2 regions of the Streptomyces sp. NPDC050732 genome follow, and region 1 is predicted to be linked to the other one. Evidence: riboswitches for the same ligand, from Rfam matches in the RefSeq annotation. Region 1 holds a riboswitch; the other holds the start of a gene.
What was found. Region 1 has a riboswitch for cobalamin ahead of cobN (cobaltochelatase subunit CobN). Riboswitches for the same ligand answer to the same signal wherever they lie in the genome.

Region 1 (3,938 bases):
ATCTGCGCGTACTCGTCGAGGAGCTGTTCCAGGCGCGCGATGTCGCCGTAGGAGTCGGCGCGGTCCATCGGCGGGACCAGGTGGTCGATGAGCGTGGCGTGCACGCGGCGCTTGGCCTGCGTGCCCTCGCCCGGGTCGTTGACCAGGAAGGGGTAGATCAGCGGCAGGTCGCCGAGCGCGGCGTCCGGGCCGCAGGCGGCGGAGAGGCCCGCGTTCTTGCCGGGCAGCCACTCCAGGTTGCCGTGCTTGCCGAGGTGGATCATCGCGTCGGCGCCGAAGCCGCCGTCCGCCGCGGACGCCGCGATCCAGCGGTACGCCGCCAGGTAGTGGTGCGAAGGCGGCAGGTCCGGGTCGTGGTAGATCGCGATGGGGTTCTCGCCGAAGCCGCGCGGCGGCTGGATGAGGATGAGGAGGTTCCCGCGGCGCAGCGCGGCGAGCACGATGTCGCCCTCCGGGTCACCGCCGTTGCCCACGCGCGAGCGGTCCAGGAACATCTCGCCGGGCGGCGGCCCCCAGTGCTGCTCGACGGAGTCGCGCAGCTCCTGCGGGAGCGTCGCGTACCACCGCTTGTAGTCGGCGGCCGGGATGCGCACCGGGTTGGCGGCGAGCTGCTCCTCGGTGAGCCACTCCTGGTCGTGGCCGCCCGCGTCGATGAGCGCGCGGATCAGCTCATCGCCGTCACCGGAGACGAGACCCGGGATCTCGGCCTCGGGCCCGAAGTCGTAGCCCTCGGCGATGAGCCTGCGAAGCAGCGCGACGGCGGACGCGGGGGTGTCCAGACCCACCGCGTTGCCGATGCGGGAGTGCTTGGTGGGGTACGCGGAGAGGACCAGCGCGAGGCGCTTGTCGGCGGCCGGGATGTGCTTCAGACGCGCGTGCCGTACGGCGATGCCGGCGACCCGGGCCGCCCGCTCGGCGTCGGCCACGTACGCGGGAAGCCCGTCCTCGTCGATCTCCTTGAAGGAGAAGGGAACCGTGATGAGGCGCCCGTCGAACTCCGGCACCGCGATCTGGCTCGCGGCGTCCAGCGGCGAGACGCCCTCGTCGTTCTCCTCCCACGCCGAGCGCGACCCGGTCAGGCAGAGCGCCTGGAGGATCGGCACGTCGAGGCCGGTCAGCGCGCCCGCGTCCCACGACTCGTCGTCGCCGCCGGCCGAGGCCTCGGCGGGCTTGGTGCCGCCCGCCGCGAGGACGGTCGTCACGATGGCGTCGGCGGCGCGCAGCTCGTCGATCAGCTCGGGCTCCGGGGCGCGCAGCGACGCCACGTACAGCGGCATCGGGCGGGCGCCCGCGTCCTCGATCGCACCGCACAGCGCGTCCACGAAGGCGGTGTTGCCGCTCATGTGGTGGGCGCGGTAGTAGAGCACCGCGACGGTCGGGCCCTCGACACCGGCGCGGGCGGTGCGCTCCAGCGGGCCCCAGGAGGGGGCGGCGGCGGGCGGCTCGAAGCCGTGGCCGGTGAGCAGCACGGTGTCGGAGAGGAAGCGGGCCAGCTGCTCCAGGTTGGCGGGGCCGCCGTGCGCCAGATAGGCGTGCGCCTCGGCGGCGATGCCGATCGGCACGGTCGACGAGGCCATCAGCTGGGCGTCGGGTGCCTGTTCACCGGTGAGCACGACGACCGGGAGGCCGGTGGCGATGAGCTGGTCCAGGCCGTCCTGCCAGGCGCGGACGCCGCCGAGGAGGCGTACGACGACGAGGTCGACGCCGTCGAGCAGGGCGGGCAGCCCGTCGAGGTCGAGGCGGGACGGGTTGGCGAACCGGTAGTCGACCGGGCCTCCCGCCGCACGGGCGCTGAGCAGGTCGGTGTCGGAGGTCGACAACAGCAGAAGCATGCGGGCGCAGGCCTTCCTCGGGGTGTCCGCGCCCCGGGTGGTCGTATGGACGGCAGGAGTTCCTGGCTCACCCCACGCGGGTGGGGCTCACAGTGGCGGGACCGCGCCGGATTCGCACCGGGCTTCCTCCCTCGGGTCCTGGTGGACCCACGCCGTCGCTGGCGTCGACGGACTTGGTAGCCCGCCGCCTGCATAGTAAGTCCTGGCCGCCGCCGATGGGGCGGCCACCTGCCAGGACGGTCCGTCTCGGGAGGCGACCGGCCGGATCCGCGTGGGTATGCTCGCCGCCATGCCGCCCACCCGAGCACCATCCCCAGACCAGGGCGAATCCCTCATACGCGACCGGGGCGACGCCTGCCCCGGAGCCCTCCGACTGCACCTCGCGGACGACGGGCGCCTCGCCCGACTCCGGCTGCCCGGCGGCCTTTTGACGGGCCGTCAGGCCGAGGTGCTCGGGGTCGCGGCGGAGCGTCTCGCGGACGGGAACCTCAGCGTCACCTCGCGCGGCAACATCGAGCTGCGCGGCCTCGGCGACGCGTGCGGCGACGCACTCTCCCGGCTGCTCGCGGAGGCCGGCCTGCTGCCCTCCGAGCGGCACGAGCGGGTGCGGAACGTGGTGGCGTCCCCGCTCGCAGGAACCGACGGACTCGGCCACGCCGACGTGCAGTTGTGGGCCCGTGACCTGGACCGGCTCCTGTGCGCCGAAGAGTGGACGACAGCGCTCTCCGGCCGCTTCCTGTTCGCCCTCGACGACGGCCGCGGGGACGTGGCCGGGCCCGGCGGCGATGTGACCTTGGTCGCAGAATCGGGCGGGACCGCGGTCGTACGCCTCGGGGGGCACGCCCTCCGGGTCGCCGGGGCCGACGTCCCGCGCGCCGCGCTCGCCGCCGCCGGGGCCTTCCTCGACGCCGCGCGCGAGGCGGGCAACGGCGCCTGGCGCGTGCGCGAACTGCCCCCCGGGCAGGCCGTGGACCTGGCCGGCGCGCTGGCCCGGGCCGACGTCGCCGCCACGCCCGCCGACGTCCCGCGGCCGCCGGTCACCGCGCCACCCGCCCCGGGCGTCGTCGGCCGCGCGGTGGTGGTCCACGCGCCCCTCGGCCGCGTGAGCGCCGCCCAGTGGCGGGCCCTCCTCCCGCTCCCCGCCGACGAGCTGCGGGTCACGCCCTGGCGCGGCTTCGTGCTCCCCGGCTTCGCCGACGGCGCCGCCGCCCGCGCACGGCTGGCCGCGCTGGCCGACGCCGGATACGTCACCGCGCCCGACTCGCCCTGGCTGGGCGTCGGCGCCTGCACCGGCCGCCCGGGCTGCGCCAAGTCCCTCGCCGACGTCCGCGCCGACGCCGTGCCGGGCACCGGCGGACTCCCCGTCCACTGGTCCGGCTGCGAGCGGCGCTGCGGGCACCCGCACGGCGACTGGGTCGACGTCCTCGCCACCGGGGACGACCGCTACGAGGTGACGGTGCGCACCGGCGGCTCGACCGTGCCCGTAACGGGCGGCACCTTGACCGAGACGGTCACCACGGCACGTAACACCATGAAAACGACGGCCACGAGATGAGCGAGAGCACAGTGTTCGACTACGAGAAGGACGGCGCGGCGATCTACCGCGAGTCCTTTGCCACCATCCGCGCGGAGGCGGACCTCCACGGCCTGCCCGCCGACGTCAGCCAGGTCGCGGTCCGGATGATCCACGCCTGCGGGATGGTCGATCTCGTGAAGGATCTCGCCTACAGCCCGCGGGTGATCGCCGACGCCCGCAAGGCGCTGCGCGACGGCGCGCCGATCCTCTGCGACGCGAACATGGTCGCGAGCGGCGTCACCCGCAAGCGGCTGCCCGCCGACAACGACGTGATCTGCACCCTCGCCGACCCGTCGGTGCCGGACCTCGCCGCCGAGCTCGGCACCACCCGCAGCGCCGCCGCCATGGAACTCTGGCGCGACCGCCTCGAAGGCTCCGTCGTCGCCATCGGCAACGCGCCCACCGCCCTCTTCCGCCTCCTGGAGATGATCGAGGAAGGCGCGCCGCGCCCGGCCGCCGTCCTCGGCATCCCGGTCGGCTTCGTCGGCGCCGCCGAGTCCAAGGACGCGCTGGCCGAGCACTCCTCCGGC
Region 2 (3,938 bases), on a different contig from region 1:
GCGCCGCACAGCCAGACGTCCGTCCAGCCGATCCCGCTCAGCGAGCCGAGGAGCCAGAAGAGGATGCCGCGGGTGGTCTCCGCGTCGCCCGCCGTGAGGACGACGAACGACGTGAGCGCGGAGAACAGCTGCATGGCCGCCACGCCGGACAGCACGACCCGGTCCGTCGTGTCGCCCAGCGTGTGGCTCAGGAGCAGGACCAGCGCGAAGGAGCAGAGCGCGCCCGCGAAGGCGCCCGCCGAGACGGACACCGCTCCCCCGCCGACGCCGAGGACGACGACCGCGACCGCTCCCGTGGACGCCCCGGACGACACCCCGAGCACGAACGGGTCGGCGAGGGGGTTGCGGAGCAGCGACTGCATGACCGCCCCGCAGACCGCGAGGCCCGCGCCGCAGACCGCGGCGAGCAGGGTGCGCGGCATCCGCAGGTTCCAGACGATGCCGTCCCTGATCGGGGTGAGCGGGCTCTCGCCCCAGCCGAGGTGTGCGGCGACGGTCGCCCACACGTCCGGCACGGAGATGTCCGCGGGGCCGATGGTGACGGCCAGGGAGACGGACAGGACGAGCGCGGCGGCTCCGGCCAGCCACAGGAGGCCGTGCCGCACACCCTTCCAGACGGGAGTGGGCGCTGGGGCGAGTACGGGTGCCGCCTCCGTCACTTGACGAGTCCGAATTTCCGCAGGCCCGCCGCGACCTGTTCGATGCCGTCGACCGTGCGGATCGTGGGGTTCATGGCCTGGCCGCTGAGGAGGACGTACCGCTTCTTCTTCACGGCGGTGAGGTTCTTGGTCGCCGGGTTGGACTCCAGGAACTTGATCTTCGCCGCCGCGCTCTCGGCCGACTGCGACTTGCGCGTGAGGTCGCCGATGACGAGGACGTCGGGGTCGCGGTCGGCGACGGTCTCCCAGTTGATCTGGGGCCATTCCTCGCGGGTGTCGTCGAAGACGTTCTTCGCGCCGAGCTCCCGGGTGATGATGCCGGGCGCGCCGCAGCAGCCCGCCATGTAGGGGGCGTCGGAGTTGGCGAACCAGTACAGGAGCGTCACGTCGGAGGCGGCCGCCCCGTCGATGTCCTTCGTGGCCTTCGCGACCCGGCCCTTCAGGTCCGCGACCAGCTTCTCGCCGCGCTTCTCGACGTGGAAGACCTTCGCCAAGTCGCGCACCTCTCCGTAGACGGTGTCCATGGTGAGGGTCTTGACGCGCTTGCCGTCGCCGGCGCCGTTGTTGTCCTTGCCCGCGCAGTCGGTGGGCGAGACGTAGACGGGGACGCCGAGCTCGGTGAACTTCGCACGGTCCGCGACGCCGCCCTTGCCGACCGTGTAGAGGAAGGAGGCACTGACGAAGTCCGGCTCCTTGGAGAGGACCTTCTCCAGCGCCGGGTAGCGGTCGGCGAGCCGCTCCACCTTCGCGTTGTCCTTCTCCAGGTTCTTCAGGACCGGGTCGGTCCACGTACCGGTGCCGACCATGCGGTCGGCGAGGCCGAGGGAGAGGAGGATCTCCGTGGAACCCTGGTCGAGGGAGACGGCCCGCCGGGGCGGCGCGTCGACCTTCGCCTCCTTGCCGCAGGAGGCGACGGTCACCGGATAGCCGTCGGCGCTCCCGCCCGCCGACTTCTCCGACCTCCCCGAGGAGCCGTCGCCGCACGCGGTGAGCGTGAGCATTCCGGCACAGAGCAGAGCGGATATACGGGCCGTACGGCATATACGGGCTGTCGAGGACACGTGATCCCTTGGGTCTCGCGGCTCATACGCGGAGCCTGGCCTGCGTCACGACCTCCGTCGCCCGGTGTGCGAGCGGAGGCGCCAGCAGGTCTTCGGACTCGGGATCGACCGGGCGGGGCGCCTTCCCGGGCGTCCTGGAACGCCCAGTGGCCGTGGCCCCGCCCGTCCCCCTCACCGCTGCGCGTCAGTTCCGGATTCGCACCGGATTCCCTGGCCCAGGTGTGGGTTTGACTGGCTTGCGCAAGTTATCACGCGTCCTTGCGGGACCCGTCCGGGCCTTGGGCCGGTGCGGGCCTCGGCTCGCCGCGGTAGGTGCCGAAGGACCAGCGGTTGCCCTCGGGGTCCTCGATGGCGAACTCGCGGCTGCCGTACGGCTTGTCCTCGATCTCACGGGTGATCTTGACGCCGGCCTCGGTGAGGCGGGCGTACAGGGCGTCCACGTGGTCGGTGACCACGTACGCGCCCGAAGTGCCCGGCTTTCCGCAGGCCGCGGCCGCCGACTCGGGGTCGTACGAGCCGAGCATGATGCCGCCGCCCTCGGGCCAGTCGAGCTGGGCGTGGGCGACGCGGCCGCCGTCCTCGTAGACGGCAGTGCGCAGGAAGCCGACGGTGCCGACGAGGAAGTCGATCAGGGCGGGGGCGTCCTGGGCCTGCAGGGCCGGCCAGACGGCGGGGGCGAGCTTGGTGTCAGGTGTGGTGTTCATGTCTCCCACTCTTCGCCGCCGCCGTGCGACCCGGCTTGGATATTCCGGCACTCTTCGGCCAGCCAGCGGGTGGGGCTCGCCTCCGTGTACTGCTGGAAGTCGCGTACGAGGTGGGAGTGGTCGTAGTAGCCGGTGTCGGCGGCGACCCGGGCGAGGTCCGGCGGCCCGCCCGCTGCGACGGCGCGCACCACGGCGGCCTTGGCGTGCTGGAAACGCATCAGGCGGGCGGCCTGTTTGGGGCTGAGACCCGTCTCGGCGCGGAACAGCGCGGTCAGCCGGCGCTCGCTGAGCGCCACGTGCCGGGACAGGCCGCCGAGGGTGCCCGCGCCCCGGTGCCGGGCCAGCCACGCCCAGGCCTCGGCGACCTCCGGGCGTACCGATCCGGCGGCGCGGTCGTCGGCCGCGCGCCGCCGCAGATAGCCGGAGAGCAGGGCGAAGCGGTCCTCCCACCGGTCCAGCTCGCACAGGCGCTCGCGGAGGTCCGCGGCCCGGTCGCCGAGGACGTCGGTGCCGCCGACGACGAGCTGCCCGGCCAGCGCGGCGGCGGGCAGACCGAGGAGCGGGCGGGCCGCGAGGGGGTGCACGGCGAGCTGGATGCCCGCCTCGTGCTCGGGCTGTACGACGTACGCGGGGCTCTGGTGCAGGCCGCCCAGGACGATGTCGGTGCGCGCCGCGTCCGGTCCCGTGGCCTGGCCGGGGGTGCCGCCGGTGGCGATGGGCCCGTCCAGCGAGAAGATCAAGGTCAGATACGGGGACGGGAGGCCCCGGTGCAGGGCGGGCCGCTGTCCCGCGGTGCGGTAGCCGACCGCGGAGACGACCATGCCGTCGAGCCGCGGGACGGTCCGGACGAACTCACGGGAGCCCATGCGTTCCAGTATGCGGGGCGGGGCCCGGACGGGTCGCGCGGTCCCTCACCGCTACCCGGCACGCCCTCCCCCACACCCTCCGCGTCCGGTGACTTCGATCATGGGAAATGGGCGCCCTGGCCCATAGCATGGCGCGCCGCTCCGGACGGGGCCGCGCATCGCTTTCAGGGAACGGCAGGGACGTAGAGACATGGCAGTACGGGGAGTGCGGGCAGTATGGGGAGTGCGGGCAGTACGGGCAAAGGGCAAGCCGGCCGTCATCGGTGCCACGGGGGCGCTGGCCGCCGCCGTCCTCGTGGGCGGCGCGCTGTGGCCGACGGGCGAGGCGACCGCCGCCGACACCTCCGTGTCCACCGCCCGTGAGCTGTCGCACTGGCCGAAGCCCGTCGCGAAGGAGCTCGGCAAGGTCATCGCGGAGAACGGCCACAAGGGCGCGTACGCCGTCTTCGACGCGGACAACACGACGTACCGCAACGACCTCGAAGAGTCGCTGCTGCCCTTCCTGGAGATGAAGGGCGTCCTGAGCCGCAAGACCATGGACCCGTCCCTGAAGGTCATCCCCTTCAAGGACAGGGCCGGGCACAAGGAGAGCCTCTACAGCTACTACAACAGGCTGTGCGAGGTGGACGACCAGGTCTGTTACCCCTG

Region 2: it holds a riboswitch for cobalamin, as region 1 does, so the genes downstream of both, AB0H82_RS28790 (ABC transporter substrate-binding protein) here and cobN (cobaltochelatase subunit CobN) in region 1, are expected to answer to the same signal.

What each region holds. Positions count from the first base shown of each region.
Region 1 is NZ_JBFAHP010000013.1:1,768-5,705, reverse strand. It holds gene cobN (cobaltochelatase subunit CobN) at 1-1,832, opposite strand, end outside; cobalamin riboswitch at 1,866-2,004, opposite strand; gene AB0H82_RS13965 (cobalamin biosynthesis protein CobG) at 2,110-3,387, shown strand; gene AB0H82_RS13960 (precorrin-8X methylmutase) at 3,399-3,938, shown strand, end outside.
Region 2 is NZ_JBFAHP010000036.1:75,547-79,484, forward strand. It holds gene AB0H82_RS28785 (iron chelate uptake ABC transporter family permease subunit) at 1-605, opposite strand, end outside; gene AB0H82_RS28790 (ABC transporter substrate-binding protein) at 656-1,660, opposite strand; cobalamin riboswitch at 1,786-1,971, opposite strand; gene AB0H82_RS28795 (VOC family protein) at 1,969-2,424, opposite strand; gene AB0H82_RS28800 (helix-turn-helix domain-containing protein) at 2,421-3,290, opposite strand; gene AB0H82_RS28805 (HAD family hydrolase) at 3,481-3,938, shown strand, end outside.